DNA from 3 places in the Paenibacillus sp. HWE-109 genome. Region 1 is predicted to be linked to each of the others. Evidence: riboswitches for the same ligand, from Rfam matches in the RefSeq annotation. Region 1 holds a riboswitch; each other region holds the start of a gene.

Region 1 (3,274 bases):
GTTAATGAAAGAGACAATGCCTATTGTACAGGCTTCTAGCTCACTGCCGTTTGTAGCAAAGCCGATTCATTACGAAGGCCGCACGTTATTCGATGGCGGATTGGTCGATCCGATTCCGGTACAGAAGTCAGTTGCGGATGGCAATAAGAAACACATTATCGTGCTGACCAAAGAACAAGGATATCGCAAGAGTCCATTCAAACAACGGTGGCTTGCCAAAAGCTTTTATCCGAAATATGACGGCCTCGTGAATGTGCTTGTGAATCGAAGTGAAATCTACAATGCTACCTTGGAGACCATTTCCAAAATGGAAGCTGATGGCAGTGCAATCATCATCCGTCCTTCTGCCAAAGTGCTTGTAGGCCGGATGGAGAAGAACCCGAAGAAATTGGAAGATCTGCATGATTTGGGCTACTCGGATGCGAAGCGGATGGGTTCCCAATTAAAAAACTGGTTATTGACATAAGCGACAAAGGAGCTGTTCGTATGGGCGTATCTCAACAAAAAATCACAACATTTTTGATGTTCACTGGCCAGGCCGAAGAAGCTATGAATCTGTATACTTCTGTCTTCGATCAATCTGAAATCGTCAGCATAAAGCGATACGGCCAGAATGAAGCGGGAGCGGAGGGCAGTGTGATGCAGGCGAGGTTTTCCATCCATGGACAGGAGTTTATGTGTATAGACAGCAGTGTGAAACATGCATTTACGTTCACGCCATCCATTTCACTTTATGTAAATTGCGAAACGGAAGAGGAGATTGAGCGTGTTTTTGCTCAACTATCGCAGGATGGTCAAGTCTATATGGCGCTCGGGACCTATCCGTTCAGTAAGAAATTCGGTTGGGTTGGGGACAAGTTTGGTGTTTCCTGGCAGTTGAATTTACTAGGGAATGATAAGGAGTAACCTGTTAAGTACAACGGAACTTGCTCTTGGAAAGGAGTATTCGTGATTGTTGTTAACTATCCTGCTTTTCGTAATCGCTGGGATCGCTGAAATTGGCGGAGGATACCTGGTGTGGCTCTGGCTGCGAGAATCCAAGCCACTCTCGTACGGTATTGTAGGAGGAATAATCCTTGTCTTGTACGGTATTATTCCAACTCTGCAGAGCTTTCCAACATTTGGGCGAGTCTATGCAGCTTACGGCGGTGTATTCATCATTCTTGCCGTGCTGTGGGGATGGTTTGTTGATAAAAAAACACCTGATATGTACGATTGGATCGGAGCTGCTGTTTGTGTTGTAGGGGTCTCCATTATGCTTTGGGCCCCTAGAAGTTAATAATTTAGAAGGTAAGCTTGCTTAATTCAATAAGTAGGGGTATATTTCTCTTATGTGAATTGAATAACCACCAACCGGGAGCTTGATTAGTCAGGCTGAGAGTGCGGGATATACCGCTGACCGTTCGATCTGATCTAGGTAATGCTAGCGCAGAGAATGATAGTACAATTAATTAGTGTACTAATGTCAACGTATACGCCGCACGAGACGATTTTGTCTTTTGCGGCTTTTTTGTATCTTGGGTAATGCCAGCGTAGAGAATTCACACAAATGCACGTCCTTTCGGTCAAGCTTCGATAGGGTTTATCATTTTCTACTTATGGCGCTCCCGGATAATGGGAGCTTTTTCTTATGGTTGGATGTAAAGACGAGAGGGGAAACTAGGAATGAACTGGAAGAAAATCGCACCATGGATGCTGGTAAGCCTGTCTATCGCGTTGGCAGCGTGTGGCAATGAAGCCGTTAAACCGACGGAATCGGCCAAACCGGCCAAGGCACTGACGAATATTAAGGTGGTTTTGGACTGGACGCCGAACACGAATCATACGGGACTGTACGTGGCTAAGGATCAAGGCTTTTTCGAACAAGAAGGCTTGAATGTGCAAATCATCGCTCCCGGAGAGGGCGGCGCGGATACGATGATCGCTTCAGGAGCTGCTGAATTCGGGGTTAGTTATCAAGAAAGCATTACACAAGGTCGTATCCAAGGTGTTCCTTTGGTTTCGCTTGCCGCAGTGATCCAGCATAATACATCAGGATTTGCTTCGCCGGTGGCGAAGAACATCAAATCGCCCAAGGATTTTGAGAATAAAACATACGGTGGTTGGGGGGCTCCGGCTGAAAATGCTATGATTGAATCCCTCATGCAATCAGAGAAAGCGGATCCGAGCAAAGTGAAGATTGTTAATATTGGTGAAGCTGATTACTTCACAGCGGTGAAACGTGATATTGATTTTGCCTGGATATACTACGCTTGGACCGGCGTGGATGCTGAGCTGCGTGGAGAGCCGCTAAATATGATTTATTTGAATAAATACTCCGATAAACTGGATTATTACACACCTGTTCTGGCAACGAATGAGAAAATGATCAAAGAAAAACCAGAAGTCGTGAAAGCCTTCATGGCAGCAGCGACCAAGGGCTATCAATTCGCAATCAGCAAGCCAGATGATGCGGCGAACATTCTGATCAAAGCAGTTCCAGACTTGGATAAAAAGCTTGTGCTTGCTAGCCAAAAATGGCTAAGCACACGTTATCAGGATGATGCCCCGCGTTGGGGTGAACAAAAACGGGCAGTCTGGGAAAATTATGCGAACTGGATGCTGGAGCATAAGCTTCTGGAGAAGAACCTGGATGTAGACGCTGCTTTTACGAACAATTTCTTGCCAGCAGCTGCGAAATAAGCTCGAACTGAAATCAGACGATCAATTGGAAGGAGCAATTCCCATGGCTAATGCACTTGTTAGTATTCAAATCATTCCTAAAACGAAAAATAATGAAGATGTGATTCCTTATGTCGATCGAGCGATTGAGGTGATCGCGAAATCTGGTGTGAAATATTTCGTTTCACCGTTGGAAACAACGATGGAAGGGGAATTGGATCAATTGCTGGCAATCATTCAGGATATGAACGCCGCAATGATTGAAATGGGCAGCCCTAACGTTATTTCCCAAGTGAAAATATATTTCAACCCCTCTGGAGCGTCGATGGACAAGTTAACGGAGAAATACAGATAATGAAACAGCAACGCTGGTTCAAAGCAGGATGGCCACCTATTGTCGTGGTCATCCTTCTGCTGCTTATATGGCAGCTAACAGTGACTTGGGGAGGAACAGCGAGTTGGCTGCTGCCGAGTCCGCTCAAGATATGGAGAGACGGTACAACGGATATGCCGCGCGTCTGGATGCATAGCTTCGCCACTCTGCGATTGATGTTAATGGGCTTCGCTGTCGGTGTAACAGGCGGCGCTGTCGTCGCTGGTTGTCTGCACCGGA
Region 2 (3,274 bases), 3.7 Mb from region 1:
TAGTTAAGTTTTTACAGGCGGTCTATTTGGAAAAAAGAGGATTTCGCGGCCCTTTTGTTGAATACTGCGATTCATGTCTATTTATGTAGAAAAAAGGGGAGAAAGCGAAAGTGTCGGAACAGAAATTAGAGCTTCATAGAAGAAATGGATTGATGGTTAAGCTATTATGGGGCTGTTTAGTTTTGGGTCTTGCAGCCGCTTACAGATCACCGGATTTAATTATGATTCTACTGGCTTATGGGGCACCGATTGCGTTGATTTGTACCTTGCTGGTGTGGAAAAAAATCTGGGTACCCTACACGATGTATGTCATTGCTATTGGGTTTAATGTCATTTCCTATTTCTTCATGGCCAATGATCCTGCTCTATCCAGCATCCTTATTTTGTACCTCGGACTTACGCTCGTTTCCTTGTATATGAACTTTCGGCCACTGATACTTAATGGCGTAATCGGTCTTATCAATTTGAATTATTTCTGTTCAACCCTTCCGGGCAGTGTCGATCTGATTGCGATTAATGTTTTCTATGTCTTGACCATCATTACACTTATTGGGCAGGGGCAAATCGGAACGCGGATGCTGGCTAATGTAGCTAAGAGTGTAAGGGAGTCGGAGCTTGCGCGGGTTAAGACGGAAGAGGTTTTAACAGGCGTTCGCAAAACGACGGAAGTGCTTGGCACATCAAGCCAAACACTGCAGGAGAATGCCTCGGTGACAGGCCGAATCACTGAAGAAGTCGTAGCTGCTTTCCAAGAAATCTCTATCGGTATCGACTCCCAAGCGACCAGTATCACGGACATTACATCGGCCATTCAAGATGTGAATGAGACGGTTGAACAGACGTCTTCCGCTTCCAACACGATGAGCAGCAGATCCCGGGATACGGCGAAAATGACGAATGAAGGCAAGAGTCAAATGGAAGATTTAGCGCTCAAAATCAAGGATATTACTGAAATAGTGACGGAAACATCGGACATCATGAATGAAGTCAACGAAGAAAATGTGAAAATCGGAAATATCGTAACGACCATTGCCGAAATAGCGAATCAAACGAACCTGCTGTCGTTGAATGCATCGATTGAGGCTGCGCGAGCTGGGGAACATGGACAAGGATTCTCGGTAGTCGCCAATGAAATTCGTAAGTTGGCACAGAATGCGCATATGGCATCAACGGATATTTCGGAAATTCTGGGCTCTATTCAGAATAAAGTGGAGTCAGCGGTTGCGAAGGTTGCTATCGGCAAAACAGCTGTAGAATCAGGCAAAAAGTCAGCAGAAAGCGTGGATCAACTCTTCGAAGTCATCCATAGAAATACGGCTGAGGTAATGGAACAAGCCGAGAATTTGCAGCAGATGAACAATCTTTTGCACAGTTCATCGCAGCGCGTAGCTGAGGAGATGACGTCCGTCGCGGCGATTACCCAGCAATCTGCAGCTTCGGTTGAACAGGTTTTGGCCAGTGCGGAAGTCCAACAGAAACGCGTTGAGGATATTGTAGATAGCATCCGCCAATTGAACGGGCTCACGCATGACCTGCAGCATTTGATAGAGAAATAAGAGGTTCCAAAAAAAGGATTGCCAAACAGCAGGCAATCAGCTACAGTTAAGCCAAATGAATAGCAACACGGGTGCTTGATGAAGTCAGGCTGAGATAGTGGCCCTATGCCACTGACCGTTAATCTGATCTGGATAATGCCAGCGTAGAGAATGAAGTGCCTTTCCTAGCACTAAGTTTATGCCTGCCGGTATTCGGTGGGCTTTTTTTACGTGTTCGCCTATCTCATTTACCAAAAACGTTCCAAGAAAAGGAGTCGAAAATCAGATGGCGCAAAAAGCAACAGCAAGCAAGGGGTTAAAATTAACCGATATTCTGATCACAATCGTGATCGCAGCGGTATTTGGGGTTATTTATCGCATTTGGGGGCCAGTGTACGATATGTTAAAGCCCATAGGGCTGCACGCTGACCAGCTCGGTTATGGCATGTGGTTTATGGCAGCGACCTTCGCTTTCCTCGTCATTCGCAAACCGGGGGTTGCCCTGCTGGCTGAACTCGCGGCGGCAACTATTGAAGCGTTGTTTGGCGGGTCATGGGGCCCAGCTACGCTTGTTTATGGTATTTTGCAGGGATTGGGAGCGGAACTTATCTTTGCACTCTTCCTATATCGTCGTGTGAACGTTGGCGTGACGGTTCTGGCAGCTATCGCATCCGCGGTGTTGTCTCTGTTCATTGACAGCTATTATGGGTATATTGATCAACTGACGTTCTGGAATTATTGCTTGTTTATTGGACTGCGTCTCTTGGGAAGCGCCTTGATTGCAGGCGTATTCGCTTACTATTTGGCAAGTGCGTTAGGACGCACAGGAGTACTGAATCTGATTCGACCTGTTTCGAAGAAAGATTACGACGTACTGGGGTAATGCGATGAGTGAGCGAATAGGAGTTACCAATCTTAGGCTAAAATATCCCGGAGAAGACGCCCCCCTGTTATTTCAGGGGGTTTCCTTTTCTATTGAGCCAGGGGAAAAAGTGCTGCTGCTGGGGCCAAGCGGTTCAGGCAAATCAACACTGCTTCAAGTGCTCAGCGGGATTGTCCCTGATATTATCGAAATCCCGCTGAAAGCGGAAGAAATTCGCACACCGACCAGATGGGGGTATGTTTTTCAAGACCCGGATACCCAGTTCTGCATGCCGTATGTGGATGAGGAAATTGCTTTTGTACTGGAAAATTTGCAAGTGCCGCGCGAAGAAATGCCTGCAAGGATCGCCTACTATCTCCAGTTAGTGGGGCTGGATCTGGCGGATACGCATACGTTAATCGGTCAGTTGTCCCAAGGGATGAAGCAGCGGCTGGCGATAGCGAGTGTGCTTGCGTTGGAGCCTGAGGTGCTGTTCTTGGATGAGCCGACCGCGCTTCTCGATGAGGAAGGGACCCGGCAAGTATGGGACACTATCCGCGAGATCAGCTCCGATAAGACACTGGTGATCGTGGAGCATAAAATCAGCGGAATGCTCGATCTGATTGATCGCATCATCGTGATGGCTCCAAATGGAGAGCTATTGGCGGATGGTCCTCCGCAGCAAATATTCCAGGCATATAGGAAACAGATTGCGGAATACGGCATTTGGTATCCAGGTGTCTGGGATGATTATGAACAAGCGAATGGGGGATGGGGCGCGGGCAGATCTGTAAGAACAGATGCGCAGAGCCTGCAGCCTGTCATGATCTTCCGTAATTTCGCCGGGCTTCGCGGCGGGCAGGTTAAGACCTCTGTG
Region 3 (3,274 bases), 4.0 Mb from region 1:
CCCAAGCACAACGGGAATCGCCACAGGAGGCGGGAAATAAGCTACGGCGAGCACGGCGCCCGCACTGATATTACGCATGCCACTGTTGAAAGTGAGTGCAACGACAACATCCTGATCCCATCGCATCAGCCTGGCAATCAGCCATCCCAGCATGTAGCCTAGCGAAGCTATAAGCAGAACGAGACCGGCTAAGCCTAACAATTCAGCGTCGAAATCACGCAAGTAGGGGGCGATCACGGAGCTGTTGATAGCGACAACGATTCCCATCGTTATTTTGGAGAAAGGGCCGAGACGTCCGCTCCATTTTTCTTTGATCTGGCCTTTTGTCCATTGGTTTAACAGCATCCCGATTAATGACGGGACCACGATCATGAAGAAGAGACCTTTCATCATGGCCAAAGAGTCCAGCTGGACTTTCGTACCCACCAAAGCCGATAAGGTGTAAGGCACGACAAACGGGGAAAGAATCGTATCCATTAAAATAATGGATAGCGTCAGTACGATATTGCCGCGATAAATCGCAACCCAGACAAAGCTGGTGATACCCGTAGGTATCGCTGCTGCGAGAATAAGACCCGTAATCGTCAAAGGTTCGTGACTGTAAACGGCATGTCCAAGTCCCAAAGCAATGAGGGGCATACCGACATGCAAAATCAGCAGTGTGGTGATGAGGGGCAGCGGTTGGACGACTACTTTGACAAACTCTTTGAAGCTGGAGCTGATGCTGCCAGAGAAAGTCATGAAGGCAAACAGCCAAGGAGATAAAAAAGTGAAGCCGGATAAATGACTGCCCAAAAGAACGCCGATAAGAACACTGACGGGTGTAATAAGAGGCAAAATCTTTTCCAACTGACGATTGAATTGCAACAGCATCTAGGTGAACATCCTTTCGTGTAGCTCATCAGGGGGTGATTCGTTCTCCCTATTATAGGAGGAATCAGAGCCTGTGACTAGAATAGGGGCTGATAGAAAGTTTCTATTTCCAACTGCTGGATGACGTGCTATGATAGGTAGCAATTGCATACATTTGTATCCCTAGGGGCGCCGTGAGGCTGAGACAGAGTAATCTGAACCCTTCGAACCTGAACTGGGTCATACCAGCGGAGGAAAGTGGAAAACGATCATTGGCGCCCCATCTATGCATGTTTATTATGCGGCAACCTACAACCACTTTTCTTTGCGAAAAGTGGTTTTTTTGTGTGGTTTTTAGACCTTTTGAACAAAGGAGGCCGTTTTCGATGCCAGAACATGAGCTGCACGTTATATCGAATGGGAAGTTGGCGTGGGCGGAGCTGGCGGCCATTGCCGCCGAGATTCATCCCTATGTGACAGCGATCCATATTCGCGAAAAAGCGAGATCTATGGATGAAAATTACATCGGTTTGCAGTTTCTGCTTGATAAAGGAATCCCTGCGGACAGGATTTACATGAATGGCTTTCCCTGGATAGCGGCAGCAGAGAAACTCGCTGGTCTTCACCTCCCTGGCCGTTCGCCGGCACTGCCGACAATCCAGAATTCTTGCAAAGGCGTGCAGCGGATTGGGCTATCGATTCATAGCAAGGAAGAGGCTCAGCTTCGAGAAGAAGAGGGCGCGGATTATCTGCTGTATGGTCATATTTTTGAGACAAGATCGAAGGAAGGCGCTGAGCCTAGGGGATTGCAACAACTGCAAAATGTGGCAGGCAGCGTCTCCATTCCAGTGATCGCAATCGGCGGCATAACACCTGGGCGTGTTCAATCTGTCCTGGATGCAGGAGCTTCAGGTGTAGCGGTCATGAGCGGCATCTGGGAAGCGGCTGATCCAGTCGCTGCGGTGCTGGCTTACAAATACGGACTAGAGCGAACGGAGGTGAGTTAAATGAAGCAGACGAGTGATGTTCTTATTGTCGGCGGTGGTGTCATAGGCTCATCCATTGCCTATTATCTGGCGAAGCGGGGCCAGGCCGTTACCCTGCTGGAACGCAGCAGGTTAGGCACGGAAGCCTCTGCAGCGGCAGCAGGTATGCTCGGCGCGCAGTCCGAGATGGCGGACACAGGCCCGCTGTTCCAGTGGGCCCGTCACAGCCGGGCGATGTTCCCGCAGCTGAGCGAGGAACTGAAAGATCTAACGGGCATCGACATCGGCCTCGTCCGTGAGGGTCTGCTGAACGTCGCGTTCAGCGATGAGCAAGAGCGCGAGCTGCGGGCGCGTGAGAAGCTGCAGCTCGCAGCGGGCGAGCAAGCGCAGTGGCTGAGCGCAGCCGTAGCCGCCAAGCTGGAGCCCGCTCTCAGCGGGGCGACGTGCGGAGCTCTATACCTGCCAGAGGATGGGCAGGTGGAGGCGCCACGGTTGGCGGCGGCGTACGCGCAGGCAGCGAGGGTACTCGGGGCGAAAGTGCAAGAATTCGCCCAAGTGCAGGCGCTGCTGAAGGACGGCAGCCGAATCAGCGGCGTAATGACGAGCGAAGGTCCGCTATGGAGCGAGCAAGTCATTGTGGCTGCCGGCACGTGGAGCGGGCAGCTTCTGGCTGGCATCGGCATCGAGCTGCCGATGTATCCCGTGAAGGGCGAGTGCTTCTCGGTGCTGACACCGAAGCAGGAACTTAGGAAAACCCTGTTTACACCAGGGTGCTATATTGTCCCTAAAGCTGGCGGTCGATTGCTGGTCGGCGCAACAATGGTACCGCACAGCTACGACCGGAAGGTGTCGATGGCGGGGCTTGCCGAGCTGATGGATCGGGCGAGGCAGCTTATGCCTGCAATCGGCGCTGCGGAGTGGGAGAAGGCCTGGTCGGGGCTGCGGCCGCAGACAGCCGATGGCTTGCCTTACATCGGCAAAGTACCGGAGTATGAGGGGCTGTATGCGGCATGCGGGCATTACCGCAACGGGATTGTGCTTAGTCCAATTACCGGTAAGGTAATTGCCGATCAAGTCGTTGGCGAACTGGGAACGGCATTAGGCGTGGAGCCGTGGCTGGACGCTTTTAGCCCGGATTTTTCAGCAGTATCCAAGCGTGTCGTGCAGCAGGACCAGTCCCATTTGTCAGCAACAAACGGAAGTAGAAAGGAGCTGCAAAGCATTGAAGCTGCACATTAACGGTGAATCGGTGGAAGTTCCGGATACCATTCGGACCATTGACCAGCTGCTCGAGCATTTTGCTTTGGGTGAAAAAATGCTCGTAGTGGAACATAATCAAGCTATTTTACAAAAGGAAGATCATGCCGAAGCTCAGCTTTCGGAAGGACATCAAATCGAGATCGTACATTTTGTCGGAGGGGGATAATTCACATGTT

What was found. Region 1 has a riboswitch for thiamine pyrophosphate ahead of LOZ80_RS09370 (ABC transporter substrate-binding protein). Riboswitches for the same ligand answer to the same signal wherever they lie in the genome.
Region 2: it holds a riboswitch for thiamine pyrophosphate, as region 1 does, so the genes downstream of both, LOZ80_RS33235 (ECF transporter S component) here and LOZ80_RS09370 (ABC transporter substrate-binding protein) in region 1, are expected to answer to the same signal.
Region 3: it holds a riboswitch for thiamine pyrophosphate, as region 1 does, so the genes downstream of both, LOZ80_RS27045 (thiamine phosphate synthase) here and LOZ80_RS09370 (ABC transporter substrate-binding protein) in region 1, are expected to answer to the same signal.

What each region holds. Positions count from the first base shown of each region.
Region 1 is NZ_CP091881.1:2,330,646-2,333,919, forward strand. It holds gene LOZ80_RS09355 (patatin-like phospholipase family protein) at 1-466, shown strand, start outside; gene LOZ80_RS09360 (VOC family protein) at 487-906, shown strand; gene LOZ80_RS09365 (YnfA family protein) at 953-1,279, shown strand; TPP riboswitch at 1,344-1,452, shown strand; gene LOZ80_RS09370 (ABC transporter substrate-binding protein) at 1,666-2,682, shown strand; gene LOZ80_RS09375 (thiamine-binding protein) at 2,726-3,016, shown strand; gene LOZ80_RS09380 (ABC transporter permease) at 3,016-3,274, shown strand, end outside.
Region 2 is NZ_CP091881.1:7,729,650-7,732,923, forward strand. It holds gene LOZ80_RS33230 (methyl-accepting chemotaxis protein) at 111-1,556, shown strand; TPP riboswitch at 1,614-1,723, shown strand; gene LOZ80_RS33235 (ECF transporter S component) at 1,822-2,418, shown strand; gene LOZ80_RS33240 (ABC transporter ATP-binding protein) at 2,423-3,274, shown strand, end outside.
Region 3 is NZ_CP091881.1:6,325,654-6,328,927, reverse strand. It holds gene LOZ80_RS27050 (bile acid:sodium symporter family protein) at 1-873, opposite strand, end outside; TPP riboswitch at 1,028-1,126, shown strand; gene LOZ80_RS27045 (thiamine phosphate synthase) at 1,239-1,859, shown strand; gene thiO (glycine oxidase ThiO) at 1,860-3,077, shown strand; gene thiS (sulfur carrier protein ThiS) at 3,061-3,264, shown strand; gene LOZ80_RS27030 (thiazole synthase) at 3,270-3,274, shown strand, end outside.